4 regions of the Aminobacter sp. P4_D5 genome follow, and region 1 is predicted to be linked to each of the others. Evidence: predicted binding sites of a transcription regulator. Region 1 holds the regulator's gene; each other region holds the start of a gene.
The links. Region 1 encodes PhoB, which activates phosphate uptake and scavenging genes when phosphate is short. Its sites were predicted from a motif close to TGTCATNNANCTGTCAT; they were not measured.

Region 1 (4,897 bases):
CTCAACCGCATGAACGACACGATCGACGCAGCGCGTGTCGGCGGCAAGATCACGCTCGACAACGAGGATATCTACGATCCCAAGATCGACGTGGTCGAACTGCGCGCGCGTGTCGGCATGGTGTTCCAGAAGCCGAACCCGTTCCCCAAGTCGATCTACGAAAACGTCGCTTACGGCCCGCGCATCCATGGCCTGGCCAAGAACAAGGCCGAGCTCGACGTGATCGTCGAGAAGAGCCTGCAGAAGGCGGCTCTGTGGAACGAGGCCAAGGACCGTCTCAACGAGCCGGGCACCGGCCTGTCGGGCGGCCAGCAGCAGCGCTTGTGCATCGCGCGCGCCATTGCGGTGTCGCCCGAAGTGATCCTGATGGACGAGCCGTGCTCGGCACTCGATCCGATCGCTACCGCGAAGGTGGAGGAGCTGATCGACGAGCTGCGCGAGAACTACACGATCGTGATCGTGACGCACTCGATGCAGCAGGCGGCACGCGTGTCGCAGCGCACCGCGATGTTCCACCTCGGCTATCTCGTCGAGGAAGGCGCTACCGACAAGATGTTCACCAACCCCGACGACAAGCGGACGCAGGACTACATCACCGGCCGCTTCGGCTGAGTGGACGTTTTCGCCGCCGTATACGAGACGAGGAATAAATCATGGGCGAACATACAGTCCGGTCCTTCGACGAAGAACTCCAGCATGTCGACCAGCTCATCCGTGACATGGGCGATCTCGGCGGCTCGATGGTTGCCGGTGCCATCCGCGCGCTGTTGTCGTCCGACCAGGCGCTGGCGCAAAGCGTTGTCGCCGACGACACGATCATGGACGCCAAGCAGCGCGAACTCGACAACAGCGCCATCACGCTGATCGCCAAGCGCCAGCCGATGGCACAGGACCTGCGTGCCGTGGTTGGCGCCATCCGTATGGCGGGGGATCTCGAACGCATCGGCGACCTCGCCAAGAACATCGCCAAGCGTGTCGGCGCTGTCGGCCAGTCGCCGACGCCACGCAATCTTTCGCATTCGATCGATGCCATGGCACAGCTGGTGCTCGACCAGGTGCGGGGCGTCGTTGATCTCTATGTCGCGCGCCAGGCCGAGGGCCTGAAGAACCTGCGCGCCGACGACCAGAAGATCGACATCCAGTACAACGCGGTGTTCCGCGAGCTCCTGACCTACATGATGGAAGATCCGCGCAACATCACTGCCTGCACGCATCTGCTGTTCTGCGCCAAGAACCTGGAGCGCATTGGCGACCATGTCACCAATATCGCCGAGAACGCGTATTTCGTGGTGACCGGCACGCAGCTGCCGCTCCACCGGCCGAAGGTTGAAGAAACCACATCGCCGGTTTCGGCCACCTGAACTCCAACATGAAGGACTGCCGATGATCGCCCCCAAGATCATGGTCGTCGAGGACGAAGAGCCGCTGGGCGTGCTGCTTCGCTACAACCTCGAGTCCGAAGGCTACCAGGTCGAGGTCGTCACGCGTGGCGACGAGGCCGAAATACGGCTTCAGGAAAACGTGCCCGACCTTTTGGTGCTCGACTGGATGGTGCCGGCACTCTCCGGCATCGAGCTGTGCCGCAGGCTTCGGATGCGGCCCGACACCGAACGGCTGCCGATCATCATGCTGACGGCGCGTGGCGAAGAGAGCGACCGCGTGCGCGGGCTGTCGACTGGTGCCGACGACTATCTGGTCAAGCCGTTCTCGACGCCCGAGTTCATGGCACGGGTCAAGGCGTTGCTGCGCCGGGCCAAGCCCGAAGTGCTGTCTTCGATCCTCAAGGTCGGCGACATCATGCTCGACCGCGAGTCGCACCGGGTCTACCGCAAGAAGAGCGAGATCAAGCTCGGGCCAACCGAATTCCGGCTGCTGGAGTTCATGATGCGGCATCCCGGCCGGGTGTTTTCGCGCAGCCAGTTGCTCGACAATGTCTGGGGCGAGACGATCTACATCGACGAACGTACCGTCGACGTCCATGTCGGGCGCTTGCGTAAGGCAGTCAATACCGGCCGCATGCCCGACGTGATCCGCACCATCCGCGGCGCCGGCTACGCCATCCGCGAGGATTAGCGCCGCTGTTCCGTTCTTGCCGCAAGCGGCGAGCGCACCAGTGGCTGCGGCCAGCAGCAGATCAGGCCAATCGGCAGCGTGCCGCCATCGACGCCGAGCTCTACGCACTGCTGACCGCCCGGTCTGCGTGGTGGCGCTCAATCATGAAGATCGCCTGCGCCGCGAAGCTTTGGCGTCGGTCTGATGTAAACAACCTTCTGGTGATTGGAGTGTTGTTCTGCAAGAGCTCCGTCACATCCATTCTTTTGATGGACAACTTCTTCAAGAATGGCAGTTAAAGTTCCGACGATGACACTTTCGTGATCTCGGTGATACCAAAAATTGTCTGTTTTCATGCTAGTTGGCGCTCCGTGCGCAACTTTGTCTCGGTAATTGTTCTGGTGCTGATCACCATCCTCTACGGACTGCCCCTCGATCGGGCAGCGGCCGTAGGCATGAACATTGGCGAGCTGCCGGGCGTAACCTTGCAGGCTGAAGTTACAGCCGGATCCGATGGGTGTTTGCCATCCCCGGAGCGCTGTGTCGGTGAGTCCTCTGACGACCGCTTCGCCAGCACACACTGCCTGGGCGACTGCCCTGCCTGGCAGGCCCGCGTCGAGCTTCCCGCACCGACCCGCGCAGCGCTTTTGAAGCTGCTTCCAGATCCCATGCCGCGTCGCTTGGTGATCGCATCGCTCCTTCGGCCTCCGATCGCTGCCTGATTTCCGACCGTTCGGCCTTTGGCTGCCACCGTCCGGCTCGCACGCCAGCCCGCTCGGCGCCAATGCGCTTTTCTCGCGGCAACCGCGACATGACGCGTGCCCGCACGCATGAGCCGTCACCGGCCGGCGGATCGGTGCCGAACGGCCACATTCGCATGAACAACGACAGCGTCATCAACTTCCATGACTGCGTGTCGCTCGAAGTACAGGAAATGGTTCCAGGAGACTGCAAATGACTACGGGCACTTTCGAAACGAACGCCGCGGACTCCGCGCCCTTGCCCGGAGACGGCTCGGCACTGAGCCGCCGGCATTTTCTCAGCGGCGTAGCCGCGCTGGGAACGCTTGCGGTGTCCGGCTGCGTCAGCACCCAACAAGCGGCCGTGCCGGCCGCAAACGCACCGGTCAAAAAGGCGCCGCCGGTCGTCGACAGCAATGCCCTTGCGATGTACGGCCCGCTTCCGAACGAGCGGTTCCCAATCGCCGCAATCGACCTGACCAAGGTACCGAGCCGTTTCTATCGGCAGCAGGTCGACTATGCCACCGAAGAACCGGTCGGAACGCTCGTCGTCGACACGGACAACTTCTACCTCTACCTCGTCCAGCCAGGCGGGAAGGCCATGCGCTACGGGGTTGGACTTGGCCGGGCCGGTTTTACCTGGGCGGGAAGGGGCCGTATCGGTTGGAAGCAGGAATGGCCGAAATGGACGCCTCCAAACGAGATGATCGCGCGTCAGCCAGATCTCGCCCAGTGGAGCGCCGACAGGGGCGGCATGCCGCCAGGCCTTACAAATCCGCTGGGATCGCGGGCGCTCTACGTCTTCCAGGGCAAGGTCGACACGCTTTATCGCGTTCACGGAACGCCCGAATACTGGACCGTCGGAAAGGCGGTTTCGAGCGGCGGCGTTCGCCTCATGAACCAGGACATCATAGACCTGTATGAACGGGTGCCGAGCCAGTCTCCCATCCTCGTGCTGGGCGATCCGACCCAACCCCATTCGCACGAGGTCGCCAGCGACAGTGCTCGGCAAGCCGCCGGCTGATGTAACGGTCGCGCAGCAGGTTCTCGCCGGGCGGTTTGCGAAGCGCCGCCCGGCCAACCGTCATGGTTCCGTTGGAGGAATAAGCGATGCAGGGTGAACACACACTTTCCGGTCTGCGCGGAACCGCTGCCGGCTGGCATGGCCGCGACGTTCTCAAGGGGGTGGCCGTGGCTATCCTGAGCTTCGCAGCGCTGGGCACCGTTTCGGCGCTCTGGGACAATCCGCTCTTCATTCGGATGACCCCCGTTGGGAGCTGGGAACTGCCCGCCCTGGCGGTCCTGTCGGCGCTTTCGGGGCTGTACGTCGCCGTGCGGCGCCCCTTCTGTTCGGCCCGCCGCGCGGGTGCCGGCGGCGTCGCGGACTTCATCGGCATCGCATGCCCGACGTGCAACAAGCTCCTCATGCTCCTGTTCGGGGGCGAATTGCTGATGACCTGGTTCGACCCGATCCGGCCATTGATTGCGGCGCTGGGAATTGTGCTTCTCGCTGTCGCTTCATGGCACGAAATGCGAGCTTGCCGCGCAGACAATGCAGACGCCACGCAAATGGAGTATCCGAAGTGACCGGTATCCCCGCGGCGCGCGCACACGCCGACCGGCTCGTTCCACTTGCCTGGCGCCGGATGCTGCTGCGCCATTTCGCGGTCATCGGCCTTTCGGCGGCGCTGGTCTACGCGTTCGCCCTCGTGCACGCCCAGTGGAGCCCGATGCACAGGTGGAACCGCGCATTCGCGGACGCATCGCTGGCGATGCTGGTGATCACCATGTCGATCGGACCCGGCTCGCGTCTATGGCCGCTCTTGCTGCGGATAGTGGCCTATCGGCGCGAGACCGGTATCCATGCGACGCTTTTGGCGGCCGTGCACACGGCCATCATACTCAGCGGCTGGGTCGAGTGGGATTTTGCGCGGCTGTTCGGCTTCGAAATCATCCCGCAGACGGGCGAGTATGTGATGTTCCAGCATGGCTTCGGGCTTGCCAACGTGATCGGCATTGGCGCGCTGACCTATGCGCTCGCGCTCATGGCCACCTCGAACGATCGGTCGATCCAGCTGCTCGGTTCCTCGGTCTGGAAGTTCCTG
Region 2 (10,883 bases), on a different contig from region 1:
AAGAAACGCCTTCTCCGGAAGGTCCGAACCGAAAGCATATAACCATGACAACCTTTTCGCAGAAGCCTGCGGACGTGGTGAAGAAGTGGGTGCTGATCGACGCCGAAGGTCTCGTCGTCGGCCGTCTCGCCTCCATCGTCGCCAACATCCTCCGCGGCAAGAACAAGCCCACCTTCACGCCCCACGTCGACGACGGTGACAATGTCATCATCATCAACGCCGACAAGGTCGCGTTCACCGGCAAGAAGCTCACCGACAAGGTGTACTACTGGCACACCGGCCATCCCGGCGGCATCAAGGAGCGCACCGCGCGCCAGCTGCTCGAGGGCCGTTTCCCCGAGCGCGTCCTGGAAAAGGCCATTGAGCGCATGATCCCGCGTGGTCCGCTTGGCCGTCGCCAGATGAAGAATCTCCGCGTCTATGCAGGCGCCGAACATCCGCATGTCGCTCAGATGCCCGTGACGCTCGACGTCGGCGCGCTGAACGCCAAGAACAAGAAGGCCTCGTAATTATGGCTGATCTCAGCTCGCTCGCAGAACTCGGCACCGTGACCGCTTCGGTGCAGCCTGCCGCTCCGGTTTACGTGCAGAAGCTCGACAAGAGCGGCCGCGCTTATGCCACTGGCAAGCGCAAGGACGCCATCGCCCGTGTCTGGGTGAAGCCGGGCACCGGCAAGATCATCGTCAACGGCAAGGAATACGCGGCATACTTCGCGCGCCCCGTGCTGCAGATGATCCTGAACCAGCCGCTCGTAGCAGCTGCCCGCGTCGGCCAGTACGACATCATCGCAACCGTCGTCGGCGGTGGTCTTTCGGGCCAGGCCGGTGCTGTTCGTCACGGCATCTCCAAGGCGCTGACCTACTACGAGCCGGCGCTGCGCGGCGTGCTCAAGAAGGGTGGCTTCCTGACCCGCGACAGCCGTGTCGTCGAGCGTAAGAAGTACGGCAAGGCCAAGGCCCGCAAGAGCTTCCAGTTCTCCAAGCGCTAAGCGCCGAGACTGCATTCTCCAGAATTTCGGAAGGGGCTGGTCAAACCGGCCCCTTTCTTTTTGTGCCTGCGCACCAATGCCGTATGATCTCTTGCAACCTGTCGGGTGGCACCAGCGATGGAGACGGTCATGCTGCGCATGCTTGCTGCGACTGTGGCGGCCCTGACCGCCGCCTCCTCGGCGGTGGCCGAAGCAGCACCGAACAGCAAATTCCAGAAGCGCGCCGGCTACTACGACACCTGCTGGCAGCGGGCGGCCGACAAGGCCATAGCCAAAGGCGCCGACCAGAAGAAAGCCGCCAAGAAAGCTGACAGCCGCTGTAAGAAATTGTCGAAAAAGCTATTGAGCGCCGGCGGCTCGAAATACGACATGAAGGAACGACGGCGCTCCCTCCGGCAGTCAATCGACTGATAGCGTGGCATCTCGGTTCGTCGGCGCATTTCCCCGACGAAGGGCGCCCTGCCCCATTGCCGCCGCAACCGACTCGTCGACGTCCGCATAGGGCGCGCGATAGCCATTGGCAGCCAGCCATTGGATGGCTGCTTTGGGCTCGTCAGTCTGGATCATCGTTGCGCCACGCTCGGCCCAGAAGCCGAAGGTTTGTCCGGGAAAGCCTGCGGCAACCGCAAGCTCGTCGCCGCGCCCGCCGGACAGGAAACCGCCAGGCTTGTTGACGATGGCATGGGTGTCGACCCAGATGTGCCAATTGCCGCGTATGGAAGCCGCCCTCACCTTGGCCGAAAACAGTGGCCCGCCTGATACTGTCATCGTCTCGGCATCGCCACGCCAGGTGATCATCTCGACCGCGCGGGCGGAAAACGCCTTGCTGGCTACCTCGATGAAGCCGGCATCGCGCACCGCATCGTCGGCGATGATCGGCATGAACTGAAAGCCCTGGCCAACCCGACGCATGGTTTCCTTGACCGTCGCCACGCGTTCGGCATCCCAAAGGTTCGCCTTCACGACAACTTGTTCCTCCATGCCCATGTCGCGCGCTATGGCAACCATGTCCGCGAGATCGGTGGTTTCCAGCTTGTTGTCGAGATTGACCAGGATCTTGCCCTTGGTGACGCCAAGCATTTCGCGCAAGGTCGGTACCGGCTCGCTGCTCACCTCGCCCGTTCCCTCAACGACGAGGCGGCAGTGACGCAATTCTTCTAGCGTGCGGGCAATCACCTCGCCTTTGCAGTTGGTCGTTCGGTCGAGCCAGCTGTCATGCATGACGATCAGTTCGCCATCCCTGGAGCGCCGTATGTCGATCTCGACCATTTCCGCGCCAAGCGCGATGACGCCGCGCACCGAGGCGATGGAATTTTCGGGATAAAGCCCCTTGCCTGCCTCCAACCCGCCGCCGCGATGGGCCACCACCATGACGTGGTCACGCCACTGATTGGCATCGTCGAAACGCTCGAGGATCTGCTCGGCCCGCGTTCCTGCATGCCCCACTGAGGGGCCGCCAAAGACAAGAAATAGGACTGCCAGAACTGCCCGCATGGGAATCGCTCCATGGCCGAAGGATGCGACAACGAGTTAGGCAGTACCGATGACAAGGGCATGTAGGGCGGATGACAGAGACATGAACGCTCGGGAAAGCCGGCCAGCACACGCAGTGCACCTCGGGGCTGGCATGTTGCGGCCGGCTTCTGTAGTTCTTGCCCCTCGAATTCCGATAGACCGACTGCGGAGACTGCCCATGCCCACTTCATCGATCGATCACGCCTTCACCGCGCGGACGAACACCGGCCGCTCGGGTGATCCGACCTATGCAGGGGCCCTGTCTTTCATGCGACGCAAGTATTCCAAGAACGTTGCAGGCGCCGATGCGGTGGTCTGGGGCATTCCTTTCGATGCAGCGGTCACCAATCGGCCGGGCGCGCGCTTTGGCCCGCAGGCCATTCGCCGCGCCTCGGCGATCTTCGATTGCGACCCGCAATATCCTTTCAACCGCGACCTGTTCGACGATCTCGCCGTCGTCGACTATGGCGACTGCCTGCTCGACAGCGGCAACCATCAAAAGACGCCGGCGACAATCGAACGCGAGGCGGCGAAGATCCTGAAATCTGGCGGGTTCCTTTTGACGCTCGGCGGCGACCATTTCGTCACCTGGCCGGTGCTCAAGGCACATGCCGCGGTCCACGGCCCAATGGCGCTGGTACAATTCGACGCCCACCAGGACACCTGGCCGGACGACGGCAAACGCATCGACCACGGTTCCTTCGTCGGGAGGGCGGTGAAAGAGGGCATCATCGATCCCGACCGCTCGATCCAGATCGGCATCCGCACCCATGCACCTGACGATTTCGGCATCAAGATCCTCTATGGCCACGAGGTCGAGGAGATGCGGGCCGCCGACATCGCTTATGCGATCGCCGAGCGCACCGGCGGCAAGAAAACCTATGTCACCTTCGATATCGACTGTCTCGACCCAGCCTATGCGCCAGGAACCGGCACCCCGGTGGCGGGCGGCCCCTCCTCGGCGAAGATCTTGTCGGTGCTGCGCCAGATGACCCAGATCGATATTGTCGGTGCCGACGTCGTCGAGGTTGCGCCGGCCTACGACCATGCCGATATTACGGCCATCGCAGGCTCGACGGTCGCCATGCACTATCTTGGCCTGCTGGCCGAGAAGAAGGCACGCGACAAAGCCTGAGACGACGTTTCAAGGACTTGCCGACTTGAGTCCGAATCCGGCCATAAGCTTATGAAATGCTGAAACTTTCGACGGAACGACAGACATGAAACCGAAAATCTTCATCGACGGCGAACACGGCACCACCGGTCTGCAGATCAGGGCGCTGCTCGCCGGGCGCCATGACCTCGAAGTCATTTCGGTGCCTGTCGAGCGCCGCAAGGAACTGGCGGCGCGCGCCGAATTTCTCAACGCGGCTGATGTGGCGATCCTGTGCCTGCCCGACGATGCGGCGCGGGAGAGCGTCGCGCTGATCGAAAACAACACCACGCGCGTCATCGACGCATCGACCGCCCACCGCGTGGCGGACGGCTGGACCTACGGCTTTCCGGAAATGGACGAAGCGCAGATGAAGGCGATCGCGGCATCGAAGCGCGTCGCCAACCCCGGCTGCTGGCCACAGGGGCCGATAGCCGGCCTGCGGCCGCTTATCGCGGCGGGGCTTCTGCCGGCGGACTTCCCGGTTACCGTCAACGGTATCTCGGGCTATTCCGGCGGCGGCCGCCAGATGATCGAAGATTACGAGGCGCTGGGCGAGGATTCGCCCGAGTTCCTGCCCTACGGCCTGATGCTCAAGCACAAGCACGTGCCTGAGCTGCGCACTTACGCCAAGCTCGCGCACGATCCGATCATGCAACCGGCCGTTGGCAATTTCGCGCAGGGCATGATCACCGTGGTTCCTCTGCAACTGGGCCGCCTTGCCAAGGTGCCGACTGGTGCGGAACTGCACGCGGCACTCGCCGACCACTATGCCGGCCTCAAGGGCGGTGTGATCGAGGTCGCGCCGCTCATCGACTTCGAGCGCAGCGACGACATCCAGCCCGAAATCTTCAACGGCACCAACAAGATGAAGGTCTATGTCAGCGCCAATGACAGCCGCGCGCAGGCATTGCTGATCGCCGTCTACGACAATCTCGGCAAGGGCGCCTCGGGTGCCGCTGTCCAAAACATGGACCTGATGCTCGGGCTCAAGCACTAAGATGGATCAGGCTGCCGTTCCAGGCCGCTGGCCGGATCACTGGAATATCAGCGATCCCCAGCTCATTGCCGAAACGTTTTCCAGCCGCATCTGGAAGGTGCGACTTGCCGATGGCAGCCCTGCCGTCGTCAAGGCGCTCAAGCCCTTCGACGACGTCTGCGACGAGCTTCGCGGCGCGCATTACCTGTCCTGGCGCGATGGCGTCGGCGCGGTCCGGTTGCTCGGCTTCGAGGGGCACAACATGCTGCTCGAATATGCCGGCGATCGGCTCCTTGTCGACGAATTGAACGAGCATGGCGACCGGCACGCGACCGACATCGCCAATGAGGTGTTGGCCAAGCTGCTTTCGCCCTCGGATGTTCCGCCTCCGGCTGATTTACAGCCGTTGCGGAAGCGTTTCGCGAGCCTGTTCAAGAAGGCCAAGGCTGATCGTGATGTTGGTAGTGAGAGCCTCTACCTAGAGGCAGCGGTCATTGCGGAGCGCCTGCTGTCAAACCCGCACGAACTGCGCGTGCTGCATGGCGACCTGCACCACGAGAATGTCCTGCACGGCGAACGCGGCTGGCTGGTGATCGATCCCAAGGGCATCCTGGGCGATCCAGGCTTCGACGCAGCGAATTTCTTTTACAATCCGCTCGATCGCCACGGCGATCTCTGCATCGAGCCGGAGCGCATCGCTTATATGGCGGAGAGTTTCGCCAGAACGCTGTGTCAGCGCCCCGACGCGATCCTCGATCATGCCATTGCCTGGGGTTGTCTTTCGGCATCCTGGCACGCCGAAGACCGCAACGACGCCGACGAAAACAGCGGACTCACCGTTGTCGCGGCAGTCCGCAACGTGCGGGCTAGCTTCTGATCTCGACGTCGTTTTCCAAGGGGTAAGCCCCCTTGGTGCCGCGCCAATGGGCGGTGGCGAAGATCAGCACGATCAGCGCAAAGCCCTGATGCAGCAGCGCCCAATGCATATGCGCCTGCATCAGCAATGTGCCAACGCCAATGGCCGCCTGACCAAGGATCAAGATCACCAGCATCCAGGCCCGGCGCGCATGCGTCGTCTTGGGTGCTGCCCGCATGGTCGAGAAGGCATGCCAAAGTGCAACCACCAGCACGGTGTAGGCGAACATGCGGTGGATGAACTGCACAGTCTTGGGGCTTTCGAAGAAGTTGCGCCACACAGGCTCGATCACCAGCAGATCGCCCGGAATGATGGCGCCATCCATCAGCGGCCAGGTGTTGTAGGAAAGGCCGGCATGGAGACCGGCGACCAATGCGCCGAGATAGATCTGAAACAGCACCAGCAATACCATGATGCCTGAAAAACGCTGGACCTGGCGATTTGCCGGCGCTTGCGAGTAGGCCGCCAGCCCACGTGCGATGTAGGCAACCGCCGTGACGATGATGCAGGCAAAGGTCAGGTGGATCGCCAGGCGGTACTGGCTCACCGAGACGCGTTCCGACAGCCCCGAAGCAACCATCCACCAGCCGATGAAGCCTTGCAGGCCGCCGAGCGCCAGCAGACCTACCAAACGCGGCTTGAGCCGGCGTTCGAGACGGCCTGTGAGCCAGAAAAAGGCAAGCGGAATGGCGACAAGGAAACCGACGCCGCGAGCGAGAAGCCGGTGCGCCCATTCCCACCAGAAGATGCCCTTGAACTCGTCAACAGTCATGCCCTTGTTGACCTGCTCATATTGCGGGATCTGCTGGTATTTTTCGAACTCTTCCTGCCATTCCGCCTGGTTGAGCGGCGGGATGACGCCATGGATCGGCTTCCACTCGGTGATGGAGAGGCCGGAACCGGTCATGCGCGTGGCACCGCCGACCATGACCAGCGCGAACAGAACCAGCAGCACAATGTAGAGCCAGCCGCGAACGAGCGCGCGGTTGTGCAGTTCCCTGTCGCGTTGAGCAAGCGGTGCAGCAGTATTGGTCATCGCGGACATGACAATCGTTCCCGGCTCGTTCGAAACTCGCCGGACTGGTGGACCATAGCGGCTTCTCTGGCAAGTTCAGCCTACGCGACACGCAGTCGCGCCGCATAGCGGCGTATCCTCGGCGGTTGCGTCGACTGGCCGGAGCGACTATGCGAGGCCTGGATAAAGGATCAAGAAATGCCCGTTCGCGTCAAGAAGTTGATCGGAACCGTGCTGCTGGTGCTGCTGGTGATCGTGTACGCGCTGATTGCAACCATGGTGGCGGTCGCGCAGCTTTCCCAGTCCGGCCCGGTCGTGCACCTGGCCTTCTTCTTCTTCAGCGGCCTGCTCTGGATCCTGCCGGCGATGTGGATCATCAAATGGATGGTCAAGCCGCCCAAATCAGCCAAACCCTAGACCGTCACGAGGCGTCGGCCGCGATTTGACATCAGGGTCGTCGCGCCCGACAGCATGGCTCGCATCGCTACCAGTTCCTGGTGACGCCCATTGACGGAAAGACGTGGCAGCGCGTGCAGGCTGCCAGCATGCTCGGGCCGAAGCACGCCGTGTCGCGTGGTCACGGCCGAGACATAGCCGGCCTCGCGCGCAAGTTCGGTTTCGCGCAAGCCAACCGCCGCCGCATAACCATAGGGATAGGCGAAATGGCGTGGCGCGCGTCCAAGCTCGGCCTCGATCATGCTGCGCGAACGATAAATCTCGCGCAGTGCCGCTTCCTTGCTCAGCCGCCTGAGATTGTAATGATGGACCGTATGCGCACCGATGGTCACCAGCGGATGCCCAGCGCAGCGCCTGATCTCGTTCCAATCCATCAAAAGCTTGCGGTTGGGGGCGGAAGCATCGACGCCCACCATGTCGGCCCAGCCGCGCAAGACCGTACGCTGATCTTCTTCCCGCACCTCGCTGGTGATGTGGTCGGCCAGGCGCCGGAACGCTACAGAGCGGCCTTCCGGCGTGGAACAATCGAGCTTCAATTCGCCGCCCGGCATGGCTATCGAAAGCGCCCTGCCAGCCGCGACTATATCGTCGAGAACTTCCCACCATAGATCAACCTCCCCGCCCGTCAGGCCCGGCGCGACATAGATCGCAATGGGCGCGGCATGCCTTTCCAGAACCGGAAGAGCCTCGGTCAGGTTGTCGCGATAAGCGTCGTCGGCGGTCAATGCTACAAACAGTCCGCCTTTTGCGGCCATGCGCAAACGCGCCACCGCCTCGTCCATCGTCACGAAGGCATAGCCCATTCGCTTCATCTCGCCGAGCAGCACATCGAGAAAGAGCGGTGTTACGCTGAGGTGGCGGTTCGGGCTTTCCGGACGCTCAAGAAACGCGGTCACGCGATGAAGCATGAGGATTGCACCGACGCCGCCGACCAGCGGCCTGGCTAGTGCGCTCAGACCACCATATCCGATGAGCAGGAAGGCTAGCTTTCGGGCTACGTCGATCATTCCTTCACCTTTGACGCATAGGCTTGGTCGCATCGAGCATGAAGAGGACTGCTCCAGGTGCCGATCAATAACCGGCAAGGATTGAAGTATGGTTGACGCCACAGCCGCCAGGGAAAACAGCGCGTCGCCTCCGGCTGCAGATTTCGGCGACACGGCAACGGCCGTTGCCTTTCCGCTCTCAAACGAAGCCCTCAACGCCTACGGGAGCTTCACAGACATCTACGCACCGGCGCAGAGCCCGCAATGGGTGTCAGCCTGGATCGACACCAACAAGACCGACGCTGTCATTGCGACCTTGAGCGCCAAAGGGCGGCCTGTGCTCGCTGTCGCGCTTGAAGTCAGTCGCGAAGGACCGTTCCGTATTGCACGCTTCCTGGGCGGCACGCACGCCAACGGCAATTTTCCGGCAGTGGATAGGAATTGGCTGGCAACAGCAAACACGCATGACATCGACGCGCTCGTCGGCTCGATCAGGAAAGCGCGTCCGGATGTAGATCTTTTAGCGTTCGACCGCCTGATTGCCGAACTCCACGACCTACCCAACCCGCTGTTCAAGCTGGGCTTCGCACCGAGCCCGAATGTGGCGCTCGCAGTCAATCTGGGCGGCGGCTTCGAAGCGGTTCTCACCCGCACCAACGGCAAGAAGAAGCGCAAGCGGCATCGCAGCCAGGAGCGAAAATACGAGGCTGTTGGCGGTACACGGCGCACTGTTGCGACCACGGCCGCCGACGCAAACGCGATGCTCGACGCCTTCTTCGCGATGAAGCAGCAGCGATTTGGCGCGATGGGCATCACCGACGTATTTGCCGACGCGGAGGTACGCAGCTTTTTCCGCAAACTTTTCGTCGATGCGCTGCAGCATGACAAACCGTCCTTTGTGCTACATGGGCTGGAGGTCGCAGGCAAATACCGCGCGGTCACCGGCTCGAGCCGGGCCGGTAGCCGCCTGATCTGCGAATTCGGGGCCATCGCCGACGACGAACTGGCCTATGCCAGCCCCGGCGAATACCTGTTCTTCGACAACATTTCCGAGGCCTGCCACCAAGGGTTCGCTGTCTACGACTTCAGCGTCGGCGACGAACCCTACAAGCGCCATTGGTGCGATATCGAGATCCAACACGCCGATGTTCTGGTGCCATTGACGGCAAAGGGCCGCCTCTACGCGCTTGGCCTGCGATCAACGTCGCGCATGAAGGGGGCGATCAAAAACAACGCTACGCTATGGGCTCTGGTCAAGCGGCTGAGGTCCGGCGTGCGCGGCAAGGCCGCGCCCGTCGAGGACGATTGACCCTCAGGCGGCCGAACGGGTCGGCTGCGGTGTCGTCGGCAACTCATGGCCGACCGGGGTCACAAGGATGACATCCTGGTAGCCGCCCGCGCGCAGGCCGTCGGCCGCATCGGCGATCTCTTCGTCATGGCGAAGGAAGCTGACAAGCACTTCCGTGCCATCGCCGACAAGGCGCCTGATCTCATCGGCATCGGCCGGTCCGCACTCAACCACCACCAGATCATAGGCAGTCGTCAGCGATTCCATGATGATCGGCAGGCGGTCGGCAGCGCGCATGGCGCGTGCCGGATCGGCCGTGCCGACCGGCATGACATCGCAATCCGAATAGTGGTCGGCGCGGATGACGTCGGTGAACTGGGCTTCCGAAGCAAGAAGATTGGTAATGCCGGGATAGCGGCCGCCATCGAGCATCGGCCGCGATGCAGCACCTGTGGCGGTCAGGTCGAGCAACAAAACGCGTAGGCCGGTATCGGCCACTTCGCGTGCGACAAGCACTGCTGTCGCCGCCGCATCGTCGCCCTCGGGCGAAATGAAGATGGCACGAGCCGCACCGCCGGCGATCAACCTTTCGGCCGCCGTTTCGATGCTGACGCCGGCATGGGCGACCGGGGGCATTGGTGCCGATACGCGTAGCTCCTCTTGGGCGGCAACCAACTGCTCCTTGGGATCGTAATCGGCAAGGTCAGCCGTGACGGCCTGCTCTTCGGCGTTATCCCACTGACAAGATGTCCCCTCGTCCGCCAGGCTTGTCACGCGACGGACAGGCATCGCCACCTGGGTGACCGGCGTGACGCGGGAACCTGCCGCCGGGCGCATGGCACGGCCTGAAAAAAGCTCCTGTAGCAGCGTGAAGATCGCCATCAACAACAGCGAGCCGACGAATGCCGCGCCGACAATGGGGACAATCTTGGGGAAGTAAGATTCAGACGGCACGATCGCGCTCGAAAAGACGCGGGCATCCACCGGCAGATAGTTGCGATCTTGGCGCGAGGCAGCTTCGCGATAGCGGGTGAGATAGGATTCGAGCAATGCGCGCTGTGCCGCGGCTTCGCGTTCCAGCGCACGAAGTTCGACTTCTTCTTCCGACACGCGTCCTGATTCGACCTTCAGCCTATTGAGGTCGGCAACCAGCTGCTTTTCGCGAAGATCAGCACTCGCGGCTTCATTGACCAGCCCCGCCAGAACTTTTTCGGCCTGCGCGCGGATCTGCACATTTAGGTCGGCGAGTTGGGAATTGAGCGCCTTGATGCGCGGATGGTTGGGAAGCAAGGTCGTTGAAAGATCTGCAATGTCGTTCCGCAATTGAATCTGGCGTTCGCGCAGACGCTGGATGAGGCCCGAGGACAGAACCTCTGGCACCGCGTCGATCGAACCGCCACTTTTCAAAGCCTGACGCACGCTCTGCGCGGTTGCTTCGGCGGCGGCGCGGTTGGCACGAACGCGCGACAATTCGCTGGAGAGTTCGGAAAGCTGCTGGGTGGCAAGCGCCGAGTTGTTCTGGCCGACCAACAGGTCGGACTGCGACCGGAAGCTTGCAACGCGCGCTTCGGCATCTTTGACGCGCTT
Region 3 (10,883 bases), on a different contig from region 1:
CCAAGCTCGGCAGCGGCCTGAGACGGTTCGGAACCAAAAAGGCCGGGATCTTCATCCCGGCCTTTTCGAAGTTTTCCACCTAGAGGTGCTATCGTCTTCCGCCGTCTACGCGGCCTATGGAAGAGCTCCAACAATGAGCGCGCCGATGAAAGTGAATGCGGCGCAAATCATGAGTGCATTGATTGACCTAGTCAGTCCCATGCATAGCCTCCTCTGCGCAAGTCACAGGGCGGAATTTAGGGTCATTTCGGCCACACACAAGAAAAAAATGTGCTGCATTGCGACAAGATTGTGAGAATTGCGACGCAATCTCTCGTCTTAGCCTTTGGAATTATTTGCCAAATGCGCCCGTAAGGGTTGTGGAGAAATTGTGGCAAACTTTCAGCCGGCAGCAGCCGTACGACGTCTGAAAAGGCGCCCGTCGATGGTCACGAGTCCCAGAGCGATGAGGGCCATGCCGGCAAGTTCGAACGTCTCGAGATGCTCGCCAAGGAAGGTCACGCCAAGCAGGATGGCGCTGGCCGGAACGATCAGCGTGACCAGCGAGGTGTTGGTGGCGCCCGCAGACGCGACCAGGCCAAAAAACAGCAGATAGGCAAAAGCTGTCGACAACAGCGCAAGCGCGAGAACCGCCGCCCATACGCCCGCACTCGCCGCAAACAGGCCGCCGGTGCCGTGCACTATGAGCACGATGGGGATCATCATCACGGTCGAGGCGGTGAGCTGGCCGGTGGCAACGATCGCCGGCGGCACGCCCTTCAGCCTGCGTGCCACCATCAGCGCAAAGGCGTAGGACAGCGCTGCTCCGATCAGCGCGAGCTTGGCCCAGACCGGGCCACCGAGGCCGGCAACAAGACCGGGGCCGATCATGACGGCAGTGCCGCCAATGCCGAGCGCGATGCCGGCTAGTTTGTTCCAGTTCAGTTTCTCGTCTGATGTCATCATGTTGGCGACGATCAGGGTCCAAAATGGCGTTGTGGCATTCAGCACCGATGCGAGGCCGGCGCCGATCTCGGTCTGGCCGGCGAATATGAGCGAGAAGGGGATGACGTTGTTGAGCAGCGCCAGCCCAAACAAGGTTCCAGACAGCGGCAAAGCCAGGCGGAAGGAGGGGCCGCGCACCAGCAGATATACGTGAAGCGCCAGGGCGGCGATCATCACCCGAAACAAGACGAGCTTGAGAGGCGCGATTTCGGCCACCGCTATGTGGACGAAGAAGAACGAGCCGCCCCAGATGACGCCCAGCAACAGAAGCTTGGCCCAGTCTCTTGCCGACATTTTGATTCCCTTCGTCGCCTTGTCACATTCAAGCGGTAGTCGCGCTTCTCTGATAGGGCCACCCGATTCCGATGACGTGACGCAGCGGGCCGCTGGATTGCGCGCGGGTTGCATCATCGGCGGCTTGCTTTAGATTTCGCCCCGCAACAAGGAGCTTCCATGCAGCGATTCGAGAATGCGCGCGAGGCAGCACTGGCGCTCCGTCCGGATGCCCCGGTTTATTGTTTCCGGCCCGAAGTGCTGAAAACCGATGCTAGGGCTTTCATGGAGATGTTCCCCGGCAAGACCGCCTATGCGGTCAAGACCAATGGTGAGCTGATCGTGCTCAAGGCGCTGGTCGAAGCCGGGGTGACGATGTTCGACGTGGCGTCGCCCGGCGAGTTCGCGGCGGTGAGGGAGGTCTCGTCGGACGCCGAAATGATCTACATGCACCCGGTCAAGGCGCAGTCCGACATCCGGCTGGCGCTCGAGACCTATGGCATCAGGGTGATTGCGGTCGACCATGAAGACGAAATCACCAAGCTCAGCCGCGTGGTGCGCGCGCTCGACATCGACCCAGGCGCGATCACGGTGTTCGTGCGCGTGCAGACCAAGGGATCGGCGGCCTATGAGCTGTCGAAGAAATTCGGCGCGGGACCTGCCTATGCGGTCGAACTGGCCGAACGGCTCAACCGCAACGGCTACAAGGTCGGACTTTGCTTCCATGTAGGCTCCCAGATCGAGGATCCCGATACCTATGAGCGGGCGCTTGCTTCGGTCGACTGGGTGCGCAACCGCGTCAGCTTCGATCTTGCCGGATTGGACGTCGGCGGCGGCTTTCCGGCCGAATATGGCCATGACCCCAACAGCAAGAAGCCGGCGATGCCCTCGATCGGGCAGATCATGTCGCGCTTTCGCGGCGACCTGAAGGAATATAATTTCGACGACATGCCACTGGTGGCTGAGCCCGGCCGGGTGATCGTGGCGCGCTGCCTGTCGCTGATCGTGCGGGTTTTGCTGCGAAAAGGCCGGCGCATCTACATCAATGACGGTATCTGGGCGTCGCTGTCGGATTCCTGGACCGGCAAGATCACGCTGCCGGCGCGTTTCATTCCCGATCCGGCGATCCGCACGCGCAATGGCGACGTCGGCAAGATCGTGCCGTTCAAGGTGTGCGGGGCGACCTGCGATTCCGTCGACATCCTGTCGCGGCCGTTCTGGTTGCCTGAAACGATCGACACCGGCGACTGGATCGAGATCGGCCATATCGGCGCTTATTCGCTGTCGCTCAGGACCCGATTCAACGGCTTTTACCCCGACACATTCGTCGAGGTGACGACGCCGTTCGACGAGGGCGAGGCACCAGTCGGATTGGCCAGCCTGGAAACGATGGCGGATTGAAAGGGAGCGAGTAGGGAATAGGGAAAGCGGCTTGAATTGCTGCGCGAACTCTCCGATCTACTATTCGCTATTCGCTATTCGCTATTCGCTAAGTGACCATTCGCATGCGCATATTTCTTCTTGGCGGCACCGGCTTCATCGGCAGCCATGTCCTGCGGCGCCTGATCGCTGCCGGACATCATGTCGTCGGCTTGGCCCGTTCCGAAGCCTCGGCTGACCGGTTGAAAGCGGCGGGCGCAACGGCACTGCTGGACGATCTGCGCAAACCTGGGGAATGGGCAGCCAAGATCGGGCCGGTAGATGCTGTCATTCAGGCCGCGTCGGATTTTGGCGACGACATGGGGCCGGTCGAGGCGGCACTGCTCGACGCGCTCTTGCCTGTGCTGGGCGCGATGCCGAAACGGCCACGCTTCATCTATACCGGCGGCTGCTGGCTGTTCGGGGCAACCGGAGCGCGCGTGGCCACGGAGGAAACCCCGTTTAATCCTTTGCCGGCATTCAGCGGGACGATCGACACTATGAGGCGTGTGCTCGAAGCGCCCGACATAGACAGCTTCGTCGTGCACCCGGCGATGGTCTATTCGGCCGAGGGCGGCGTGTTTTCGTCCTTCATGGATGCGATTCATGAAGGAAGGCCGGTCGAGGTGATCGGCTCCAAAGAGGTGGTCTGGCCGCTGATTCACGCAGAAGATTTGGCGGAGCTTTACCTCAATGTTCTCGAAAAGGCGCGAGCCGGCGCGGTCTACAACGGTTCGGCCATTGATGGCCTGACGGTCGGCGAGATTGTCCTTGGGGTGGCGCGGCAGCTTCGGACGGAGCGTCCAGAGCTACACATCGTCAGCGTCGACCTTGCTGCGGAAAATCTGGGCGAGTGGGCGCGGGGCTATGCGATCAGCCAGCGCCTGAGCGGAGACAAGGCGCGGGCCGAACTCGGCTGGAAGCCGGTCCACCACGATGCGGCTTCGTTGTTTTGAGGGAGCGAATGGGGAATAGCGAGTAGCGAATAGGGAAAATTGGGGTTGAGCGCATTTCGAGCGCGAATATTCCTACTCGCTACTCGCTACTCGCTACTCGCTACTCGCTACTCGCTACTCGCTACTCGCTACTCGCTACTCGCTACTCGCTACTCGCTAATCGCTACTCGCCTGAAGATCGGCCAGCAGCTCGTCAGTCGGCCAGCCATCGACAGGCAGCTTGAGACGTATCTGTTCCTGGCGGATGGCTTCACGAGTGTTGGTGCCCAAAATGCCGTCGATGCCGCCGACGTCGTAGCCCTTGTCGGCCAGCTTCTGCTGCAGCTGCTTCATGGCATCGCCTGTCAGGCCCGGGTCGGGATTGCCGCGATCGAAGGCGGGCTGGCCGGCGAGACGCGCGGCAAGATGGGCCGCGGTCAGCGTGTAGGTCGCCGACTGGTTCCACTCGAGATAGACATCGTAATTGTCGTAGGTCAGGAAAGCCGGACCCTTGCGGCCCATTGGCAAGACGATTGCGCCCTTGAGCCCATTGTCCTTGAGCGGGCTGCCGTCGCGCATGGTGACGCCCATTTCGGCCCATGTGGCCAACGGCTGCTTGTTGGTACGGCCTGTCTGTTCCCAGGCCATCTCGGCGGGAACCCGAACTTCCTCGATCCACGGCTCGCCGCGCTTCCAGCCGCGCGACTGGATCTTCTTGCCGGTGGTCAAGATGACGTCGGCCGGGCTGTTGCGCAGGTCGACAATGCCGTCGCCGTCGCCATCGACGCCGCGCGCCAGATAGTCGGTGGGCAGGATTTGGGTCTGGCCGATTTCGCCGGCCCATGCACCCTTGACGTCGGCGGGCAGGACGTTGCGGTCGATCAAGGTGATCAGCGGGATCACCTGCGGGCGGAACAGGTCAGGCCGGCGGCAGTCATGCGCCATCGTCACCAGCGCGTTGAGCGAGTTGAAATTGCCCTGCACCGCGCCGAAATCAGTCTCTAGTCCCCAGAACGCAGCAATCACCGGTCCGGGCACGCCGTAGTCCTGTTCGGCGATGGTGAAGTACTGGCCATATTTCTGCAGGTTGGCGGCGCCGTGCTTGAGCCGGTAGTCGCTGATCATGCGCTCGGAGAACTGGGTGAAGGTCTGGGCGAAGACGCCCTGGGCGCGATCACGTTCCAGCACTTTCGGGTCGAGCGCAGCGTTGGCCAGAGCCGCAAGCCCCTGTTCGCCGACGCCGGCGGCACGGGCCTCATTGGCAAGGTTCTGCTTCCAGGTGGCGAAGTCGTCGCCACATTCCGAGGCGACCGCAGGCGCGCCCTGGGGAACGGCAGCGGTATCCTGGGCGATCGCAGGCGCGGCCGCTGTGGTCAGAAGTACGGCGACCAGCGCCTTGCTCAGCAGTTTCATGGGCAGTTCTCCTGCGTGGCCCGTCACGTCAAGGCTTTCGCGCAACGTCGAAAGCAGCCGGACGGCCAGCTTAATGTCTTGCCGCGCCTTCTACAGAAACGGGGCGAGGGCCGCACCCCCTCTTCTTGTCGCATCTGCCATGCGAAATGCGCAGCCCGGTAGTGCAGTCCAGGCTATTTTGTGTTGGCGGCGAGCCACTTCTTCCAGTGCTGCTCGGTGCCGTTGAACACGTTGATGTCGGCGTCGCCCTTGATGCCCGGCACGACACCGGTGCCGGTGTATTGCCAGAAGGTGAAGGGGTGGCTGCCGTATCTCGTGGTCGGGTGACCGGCGACCGAACGCAGCCAATAATGATAGCTTGGGAACGTCGACAGGTTGTTGTCTTCGAAGAAGTCGATCGACGTGTAGATGATAGGCTTTTTGCCGTAATGCTTTTCGACGATGTCGAGGAAGATCTTCATCTCGCTGCGCACGGTGGCGGGAGGCGGACGCAGCTTGCAGGTCGGCGACTGTGGGTTCCATTCCATGTCGAGGATGGGTGGCATCGAAGAGCCCTCCCTTGGCACATTGTTGATGTACCAGCTTGCCTGCTCGGCTGCCGGACGGCAGAAATAGTAGAAGTGGTACGCGCCGCGCGGCACGCCGGCCGCCTTGGTCCCGCGCCAGTGCTCTCCGAAATAGTCGTCGACGCGGTCGCCGCCTTCGGTCGCCTTGATGAAGGCGAAGGAGATGCCGCTGCCCTTGGCCTTGGCCCAGTCGATCGAGGTCTGGTACTTCGACACGTCGGTGCCGTGGATCGCGTAGGTCCAGGGCGCGCCGCTCTCCCACTGATGCGGATCGCTGTCGCTGAAGCGTGGGTTCTTGACCGACACGCTGGCAATGGTTGTCGATTTGCCGGTGGGGGCAAGGGACAGGGTGTCTACGGTCGAGCAGGCGCCGAGGAAGGCGAGCAGCACAAGAGCCGAAACGCGGCGCATTACTTCTCCTTGGACCAGCACAGCCGGTCAGAGCTTGTCGTTATGGGGTTGGCCATGTGGCCAGCTTCTACTTCGATGGATCAGCGGTTTCCCCTAGACACCGCCTATCCCCTCCTGTGATCGTCGCCGATCATGGTTGATAAACCGTTGATCGTGCTCGACAGCCTGAAAGATTTGCGTGAGGAATGACGGCAATTCCATGGCGGAAGCATGATGCCGGGGGCGGGGACGCAATGCGCGTAGCGGGCAGAATCCTCAAATGGCTGGTCGGTCTGGCCGTCCTGGCGGTCGCCGGTCTTTCGGCCTGGCTCTACTTTGCACCGCCTGATTTGATCCGTGTCGGCTCCGGCTATGCCGCCAAGATCGTTTGTTCCAACGCCTTTGTTGCCGGCCGCGACGCCAATCAGGTGCTTGCCGACGATGTCCAGGCGCCAGGGCATCCGTTGCTCAAACTGATGTCGGTCCATGTCGACCAGAGTGCCGGCACCGTGCGTGCCGGGTTGTTTGGCGTATTTGGCAAAGGCCTCGCGGTTGTTCATGACGGGGTGGGCTGCGCCAACGTGCCGGATGGCGATCTGAACGCCGCAGGACTTGGGGCCGTGCCGGCGGCACCTGCCGCCAATGGCGATGCTCTATGGCCGGAAGGCGAGCGGGTCGAGGCGTCGCAGCATCCTGCGATCAACACGATCCTCGACGATGCGGCGCTGGCAGGGCCAGGCATGCGTGCCATCGTCGTCGTCCAGAACGGCAGGATTGTCGGCGAGCGCTATGGAGAGGGGTTCAGCGCGGCGACCCCACTGCTCGGCTGGTCGATGACCAAGACGGTGACGGCCGCTATCATCGGAACGCTGGTCGGCGAGGGCAAGATGTCGGTCGATGAGACCGCGCTGTTCGAGCCCTGGAAGGGCGACGGGCGGGCTGCGATCAGCCTTGCCGACCTGATGGCGATGTCGAGCGGACTCGAATTCAACGAGGACTATGGCGACGTCACCGATGTGACCCGTATGCTCTATCTCGAGCCTGACATGGCAAGCTTTGCCGAGGCTAAGCCTTTGGCCCATGAGGTCGGCAAGGTTTTCTCCTATTCCAGCGGCACGACGATTTTGTTGTCACGGCTGTGGCAGGATGCGGTGGGCGACCCTGCCAAGGCGCTGGCCTGGCCGCGCGAAAAGCTGTTTGGCCCGCTCGGCATGACCAGTGCGGTGCTGGAGGCTGACGCGCGCGGCACTTTTGCAGGTTCGTCCTATCTCTATGCCACCGCGCATGACTGGGCGCGCTTTGGCCAGTTCTTGCTGCAGGACGGTGTGTGGAATGGGGCACGCATCCTGCCGGAGGGCTATGTCGGGTGGATGCGCGAAAAGGCGCCGGCGTCGAACGGGAGATACGGCCGTGGCCAGCTCTGGCTGCGCGGGCCCGAGGGCGGCACGCCGCCGGGTGGCAATCCCGATGCCAGCTTCGATCTGCCGGCAGACGCGTTCTGGATGCAGGGCCATGACGGGCAGACGGTGGCGATCGTTCCTTCGGCCAATATGGTGGTCGTCAGGCTCGGTCTGACGCCATCGAAGCTGCACTACAAGCCCCAGGCCATGCTGGCGGCGCTGGTTGCGGCGCTCAGATAGGCTTTTGTCCTCCGACCACGATAAGCAAGGCATAACCGCGATAAAGCGCGGTGAAGCGGAAGCCTTGTCCTGCCGCTTGGGCCTGGCTGGCGATTTCGCTGGCAAGGGTTTTGCGCGGAGTGACATGGAAACGCGCCAGCCAACCTTTGAGTAGGCTTCGGAACCAGCCGGGCAGGCGCTCCTGCTGGCCGAAATCGACGATGTGGACGGAGCCGTTGGATGCTGCCAATGCGGCCGAAACCGAGCGTTCCCAGCCCGGGATCATCGACAGCGCATAGGAGATGAAGACACGGTCGAAGCCGGTTTTACCGAATAGGGCTTCAGTATCGAACGCGGTCGCATCGGCCTGTGCCACGGTGATGCGGTCGGACAAACCCGCCTTGGCGATCGAAGCCCTGGCCGTCGCCAGCATCTCGGCGGAGATGTCGAGGCCGTAAAAGTGCGTGTCGGGAAAGCGGCGGGCAGCGAGGATCAAATTGCGCCCGGTGCCGCAGCCAAGCTCCAGCACGGTTCCGCCGGCTGGCGGATCGAGTTCCGCGATCATGCGGTCGCGGCCGAGCAGATAATATTTGCGCGTCAGGTCGTAGATGTGGCGCTGATGCCGGTAAACACCGTCCATCAGCCCGGAATGGCTGGCCAGAAGCTCCGGTGCGCTCATCAGGGCCTCTTCACATAGAGATGGAAGCCGCCATAGATCGCGGAATGGTCGCGGGCGGTGAAATCGCGCGACTGGGCGTCTTCATAGCTCCACTGGTCGAGCAGAGCGGGCGAAAGCCTACCTGGCAAAAGGCTCGGCTCGGCGGCGGTGCGGAAAATGACGCGGGCGCCAGGAGCGGATGTCCGGGTGATTTCGCTCCACAGCGCGTTGAGCTGGGCGTCGCTCATCCAGTCCTGCGCGTCGAGCAGGACGAAGCGGTCTGTCGTTGCGGCGTCCTTGCCGGCGAGGAATTCGGTGAAATTGGCGTGATGGATGCCGACGCGGCCGATATTGCCGCGGATCGTCGCGTAGTTGGCCTGTTCGAGATAGGCGGGCAGGGCGGCTTCGCCTGGAGCGGGATAACGCCGCGCGAAAGCCTGCCAGGCGAAATAGTTGTTTTCGAGCGGGAAATCGCAGGCGAGTTTTTCAAGGCGTGCCTTGAGCACGCCGGCCATGGAGCCATCGCCTGAAGTCAGCAGCGAGTCGTACTGCGCCGGCGGGATGCCCAGGCCGAACAGCGATGATTTGCGCGAGGTGACGAAGCGCAACATGCGGCGTTCGAAGACGGGTGCGATCTTCTCGTCGAAGAAGCGGCGCTGCTCGTTTTGGCTGCCGGTCGCCATGATGGCGGCGGGGTCGACGCCATAGAGTTTGGCCACGCGATGGCCAGCAGCGATGAACAGGCCGAGAAGCCCGGTCTTGTAGAAATTGCCGTCGAAGGTGGCGATGCGGCGCTTGCCGCGCCAATTGCGGCTTTCCCAGTAGTCGCGGCTCGATGGATCGAGATGCGGGGCGATGAAGCGGTCATAGGCGTGCGAGTTGTGCTCGACATTGGTTTCGCCGAAGAACCGAAACAGATCGGCCTGCGACGGCAAATGGCGAACTGCCGCGAGCTTCATCTTGTTGAGTGCGATGTGCGCACCGTTGAGGTCGACGGCATCAACACGGGCAGGCGAGCGGGTGAGGTAGGCGAGGATGTTGCAGCCGCCTGATGCGATGGTGACGACCTTGTGGCCCTCGGCGAGCTGCATCGCCTCCATGTCGACATCTGGGTCTTCCCAGATCTGGGGGTAGACAAGATCGGAAAACAAAAAGGCAAAGAGCCGCTCGGACAGCCCCTGCTTGGAAAGGGCGCGGTTTTGATAGACCGCCTTGCCAACTTTCTTGCCGCGACGAAAGACAAGTTCTCCGGAAACGTCGGTCATGGAAATGCGATTCCCCGCTTCGTTGTTGGCGCAGTGGGTAGCGCACCGGCGTGACAGCGCGGTGACGCGGCGATGACGGCGACGCGACATGGTGGGCCGTCGGCTATGTGACAACCGGACACCGAACGTTATGAAACCGGTCGGCTTGCCGCGCATTTTCCCTCCGACAGCCCGCTTGCGGGTCGTTTTGGAAAGGAAATTGTTATGAAAAAGCTCATTCTCGCGTCTGTTTCTGCCATCGCTCTATTTGGCATTGCCGCCTGCAGCGACAGCAACACCGACAGCACCACCACCGAGAGCGTGAAGCCGCCTGTTACCGAGCAGCCGGCGCCAGCCACCCCGGCGCCCGCAACGCCTCAGGCCGCGCCGCCGGCAACCGACAATTCGACGACCCAAGGCATTACGCCGACGCCTGAAACAGGCACGGGCGGCGACATGCAGAACCACGATGCGATGCAGCCGAAGCCGGCAGAGCCGGCGGCGCCCGCGCAGTAGGTTAGCGGGAGGAGGAAAGGCCGGGGCTCAGTCTCCGGCCTTTTTCTTTGGGTCAGCGCGCGACGCGGGCACGTCGGCCCAATGCGACGATGGCGATGACGGCGAGCGCGAAAAACACGGTTTCGCCGCTGACATGCTCCTTCAGCAGGAAGGCCGAGATGGCGAGCGTGACGAAGGATTGCAGCAGCTGAACCTGGCTGACGCGGGCAATGCCGCCCATTCCAAGCCCGACATTCCAGGCAAAGAAGCCAAGGAACATCGAGCCGAAGCTCAGATACAGGAACGAGAAAGTCGCGGCGCCCGAGGCACTTGCGAATTCCGGATGCCAGCTCAAGATCGCTCCAGGGATCGAGATCGGCGCGGTGAGGATCAGGGACCAGCAGATGACCTCCCAGCCGGGCATGTGGCGCGACAGCTTGCCTGACACGACATAACCCAGGCTTGCGGAAAGCGCCGCGAGGAACAAGAACATGTCGCCGGTTGTCAGGCTCATACCATTGTCGCGCATGGCAAAGGCCACAACCAGGGCAGCGCCTGCGACACCGCAGATCCAGAAGAATACCGAGGGCCGCTCACCACCGATCAGTGCAGCGAAGATGCTGGTCACCAGAGGTAGCACGCCGAGCACGACGCCGCCATGCGAGGCCGGCACAGTCTGCATGGCGATGGAGGAGAAGATCGGAAAGCCGAACACCAGAAGCAGGCCGGCGAGGAACAATGCCGGCGCATCGCCCCTGGGAAGGCGCTTGCGCAGGATCACAAGCAGCAGTGCGGCGGCAAGCGAGGCGACCGCGGCGCGGCCATTCGTTACGAACCACGGCGAAAATGTCGTCAGCGCAACGCGAGTCGCCGGCAAGGTGCCGCCG
Region 4 (3,248 bases), on a different contig from region 1:
AAATGTTTCCAGCCCCACGCCATATCCTGCTTGCCGCCGTTGCGGGCGTGATCGCCGGCGCGGTCGCGGTATATGTCAGCACCACCCTTCCTGGCAACAAGACGCCGTCACCGACAGTGGCAGCCGACACGAGCGCGCAAGCCAGCGCCGACGACAAGCTTTGTGCTGCCAAGGCCGACACCGCCAAGGCGATCGGCGCTGCGGCCACCGGTCATGTGGCGGCGATGCTGCCCGCCGATCCGCCGCAGTCGCTCAAGACGCTTGCCTTCAACGACCCCCAGGGCAAGCCGATGACGGTCGCCGACCATGCCGGCCGCACGCTTCTGGTCAATCTGTGGGCGACATGGTGCGCGCCGTGCCGCGCTGAAATGCCGGCACTCGATGCTCTGGAGCGCGAGATGGGTGGGGAGAATTTCGAGGTCGTGGCCATCAATGTCGACACTGGCGATGATACCAAGCCCAAGAAATTCCTCGAAGAAATCAATGTCTCTTCGCTGGGCTACTACCGCGACAACACGCTTGGGGTGTTCAACGATCTCAAGAAGCGCGGTCTGGCGCTCGGCCTGCCGGTCACGCTGTTGATCGACGGCGAAGGCTGCCTGCTCGCCAACATGAACGGCCCGGCCGAGTGGGCGAGCCCCGACGCCAAGAAGCTGATCGAGGCTGCGCTCGCCAAATAAAGCGAGGCGTGTCCACACACGCTCGTTTTTGCGCGATGCAATTGTAGATTGAACAAGAGACCCAAAGCCTTTCGCCCATTCCAGGCGCGAAAGGCTTTTCGCTGCAGGCCCCAAATGATTTCAGCCTTTTGTTAGCCGGCATTGCTGGCAATTCAGATGAGTCTAATTGTCGGTAAATCGCTTTCGTTTTTTGCAAATGCGAAAATCGATGCTCCGGTTGCAGCGCAAGTGAAAACGAAGCGCGCCAAATGCGACCTTCATACGATCGCTACAAAACTGTTGTAGCGCTGTCATATTCCGACAATACTGCTCCTCGCGGAACTAAACATTTCGCCAACCACAACGGGAGCMAGACATGAAGACCTTAGGCTTCGCGGCCGGAGTTGCCGCCACTATGACGCTGCTATCCAGCACCTCCGCCTTCGCAGTCACCGAGATTTCATGGTGGCACGCCATGACCGGCGCGAACAACGAGGTCGTTGAGAAGCTTTCCAAGGAGTTCAACGAGAGCCAGGCCGATTACAAGATCGTGCCGGTTTTCAAGGGCACCTATCCCGAGACGCTGAATGCCGGCATCGCCGCCTTCCGCGCCAAGCAGCCACCGACGATCATGCAGGTCTTCGATGCGGGCACGGGTACGATGATGGGTGCTGAGGGTGCCATCAAGCCGGTCGCCGAGATCCTGTCGATGGACGGCACGGTCTTTGACAAGAGCCAGTACCTGCCGGGCATCGTCTCTTATTATTCGAAGCCGGACGGCACCATGCTGTCGTTCCCCTACAATTCATCCTCGCCGATCCTCTATTACAACAAGGACATCTTCCAGAAGGCTGGCCTCAACGTCGACAATCCGCCCAAGACCTGGACCGAAGTCTGGGACGCCGCCAAGAAGATCAAGTCGAGCGGTGCCGCGCCCTGCGGCTTCACCTCGACCTGGCTGACCTGGATTCACACCGAGAATTTCGCCGCCTGGAACAATGTCTCCTACGGCACCAATGAAAACGGCATCGGCGGTACCGACGTCGAGCTCAAGATCAACGCTCCGGCCTTCGTCAAGCACTTCCAGGAACTCGCCGATCTCGCCAAGGACGGCACGTTCAAATATGGCGGCCGCACGTCCGAGGCCAAGCAGATCTTCCTCGCCGGCGAATGCGGCATGTTCACCGAATCCTCGGGCGGCCTTGGCGACGTGATCAAGTCGGGCATGAACTATGGCACCGGCCAGCTGCCCTACGAGGCCGACGCTGCGGGTGCTCCGCAAAACACCATCCCGGGCGGTGCTTCGCTGTGGGTCTTCGCCGGCCTGCCGGATGACCAGTACAAGGGCGTAGCCGCCTTCTTCAACTTCCTGTCGCAGACGCCGATCCAGGCGCGCCTGCACCAGGTCTCGGGCTATCTGCCGGTCACGCTCGCAGCTTATGAGGAAACCAAGAAGTCGGGCTTCTACGACAAGAACCCGGCCCGCGAAATCCCGATCAAGCAGATGATGGGCAAGGCGCCGACCGAAAATTCGAAGGGCGTTCGCCTCGTCAACCTGCCGCAGGTCCGCGATATCGAAAACGAAGAGCTCGAAAAGATGCTCGCTGGCCAGCAGACCGCCCAGCAGGCGCTCGACAACACCGTTGCGCGCGGCAACAAGGCGATCCAGGAAGCGATCGGCAACTGACGTCCGTTTGATGTCATCGTAGCGCTGCCCCTCATCCGCCTGCCGGCACCTTCTCCCCGTCATGACGGGGAGAAGGGACAAGCGGCAAGGTGGGCGCCCTCCCTCTCCCCGTCCTTCACGGGGAGAGGGTAAGGGTGAGGGGCGGCGCCAACGCTGGGCCGAAGAATGCGGCGCCACGCAATTTCCGACAAACGCGTAACAAGAGGCCCTCATTGTCCCCACGCGTCGTCTTCCCCAACAAGATCCTGCCTTACCTGCTGGTCGCCCCGCAGCTGGCGATCACGCTGATCTTTTTCTACTGGCCCGCCAGCCAGGCGCTGCGCCAGTCAATGCTGCGCGAGGATCCCTTCGGCCTGTCGTCGAAATTCGTCTGGTTCGCGAATTTCAAGAAGGTGCTGTCGGACCCGTATTACCTTAACTCGATCCAGGTCACGGCGGTGTTTTCGATCGCCACAGCGGCCGTCGCCATGGGTACGGCACTGCTGCTCGCCGTCATGGCCGAAAAGGTGATCCGCGGTCGCGGCATCTATCGCACGCTGATGATCTGGCCTTATGCCGTTGCCCCGGCAATCGCTGGCATGCTGTGGCTGTTTCTGTTCAACCCGTCCATCGGCTCTCTGGCCTACGCCCTGCGCTGGCTGGGTATCAACTGGGACCCGCTGCTCGACGGCGAGCAGGCGATGGCGTTGGTCGTCGCCGCCGCGTCGTGGAAGCAGATCAGCTACAATTTCCTGTTTTTTGTTGCCGGCCTGCAGGCGATCCCCAAGACGCTGATCGAAGCGGCGGCCATCGACGGCGCCAAGCCATTCAAGCGCTTCTGGACAATTGTCTTTCCGCTTCTGGCGCCGACCACATTCTTCCTACTCGTGGTCAACACGGTCTACGCCTTCTTCGACACATTC

Region 2: the regulator PhoB is predicted to act here: its motif matches at 2,543-2,559, upstream of AC1DWF_RS15650 (glycerophosphodiester phosphodiesterase family protein).
Region 3: the regulator PhoB is predicted to act here: its motif matches at 9,584-9,600, upstream of AC1DWF_RS07330 (BtaA family protein).
Region 4: the regulator PhoB is predicted to act here: its motif matches at 958-974, upstream of ugpB (sn-glycerol-3-phosphate ABC transporter substrate-binding protein UgpB).

What each region holds. Positions count from the first base shown of each region.
Region 1 is NZ_JBFUIP010000239.1:3-4,899, forward strand. It holds partial or broken gene AC1DWF_RS29170 (phosphate ABC transporter ATP-binding protein) at 1-612, shown strand, start outside; gene phoU (phosphate signaling complex protein PhoU) at 654-1,361, shown strand; gene phoB (phosphate regulon transcriptional regulator PhoB) at 1,384-2,073, shown strand; gene AC1DWF_RS29185 (hypothetical protein) at 2,211-2,408, opposite strand; gene AC1DWF_RS29190 (hypothetical protein) at 2,864-3,010, shown strand; gene AC1DWF_RS29195 (L,D-transpeptidase) at 3,007-3,816, shown strand; gene AC1DWF_RS29200 (hypothetical protein) at 3,903-4,379, shown strand; gene AC1DWF_RS29205 (ferric reductase-like transmembrane domain-containing protein) at 4,376-4,897, shown strand, end outside.
Region 2 is NZ_JBFUIP010000064.1:5,981-16,863, forward strand. It holds gene rplM (50S ribosomal protein L13) at 45-509, shown strand; gene rpsI (30S ribosomal protein S9) at 512-988, shown strand; gene AC1DWF_RS15645 (hypothetical protein) at 1,118-1,399, shown strand; gene AC1DWF_RS15650 (glycerophosphodiester phosphodiesterase family protein) at 1,388-2,482, opposite strand; gene speB (agmatinase) at 2,682-3,638, shown strand; gene argC (N-acetyl-gamma-glutamyl-phosphate reductase) at 3,724-4,656, shown strand; gene AC1DWF_RS15665 (aminoglycoside phosphotransferase family protein) at 4,658-5,512, shown strand; gene AC1DWF_RS15670 (COX15/CtaA family protein) at 5,502-6,596, opposite strand; gene AC1DWF_RS15675 (DUF2842 domain-containing protein) at 6,765-6,983, shown strand; gene AC1DWF_RS15680 (polysaccharide deacetylase family protein) at 6,980-8,029, opposite strand; gene AC1DWF_RS15685 (GNAT family N-acetyltransferase) at 8,118-9,317, shown strand; gene AC1DWF_RS15690 (GumC family protein) at 9,321-10,883, opposite strand, start outside.
Region 3 is NZ_JBFUIP010000021.1:26,388-37,270, reverse strand. It holds gene metF (methylenetetrahydrofolate reductase [NAD(P)H]) at 1-21, shown strand, start outside; gene AC1DWF_RS07365 (DMT family transporter) at 382-1,278, opposite strand; gene AC1DWF_RS07360 (alanine racemase) at 1,438-2,658, shown strand; gene AC1DWF_RS07355 (NAD-dependent epimerase/dehydratase family protein) at 2,763-3,632, shown strand; gene AC1DWF_RS07350 (lytic murein transglycosylase) at 3,789-5,024, opposite strand; gene AC1DWF_RS07345 (glycoside hydrolase family 25 protein) at 5,198-6,001, opposite strand; gene AC1DWF_RS07340 (serine hydrolase domain-containing protein) at 6,235-7,620, shown strand; gene AC1DWF_RS07335 (class I SAM-dependent methyltransferase) at 7,613-8,278, opposite strand; gene AC1DWF_RS07330 (BtaA family protein) at 8,278-9,522, opposite strand; gene AC1DWF_RS07325 (hypothetical protein) at 9,727-10,017, shown strand; gene AC1DWF_RS07320 (DMT family transporter) at 10,070-10,883, opposite strand, start outside.
Region 4 is NZ_JBFUIP010000309.1:189-3,436, forward strand. It holds gene tlpA (thiol:disulfide interchange protein TlpA) at 1-680, shown strand, start outside; gene ugpB (sn-glycerol-3-phosphate ABC transporter substrate-binding protein UgpB) at 1,036-2,346, shown strand; partial or broken gene AC1DWF_RS31115 (ABC transporter permease subunit) at 2,559-3,248, shown strand, end outside.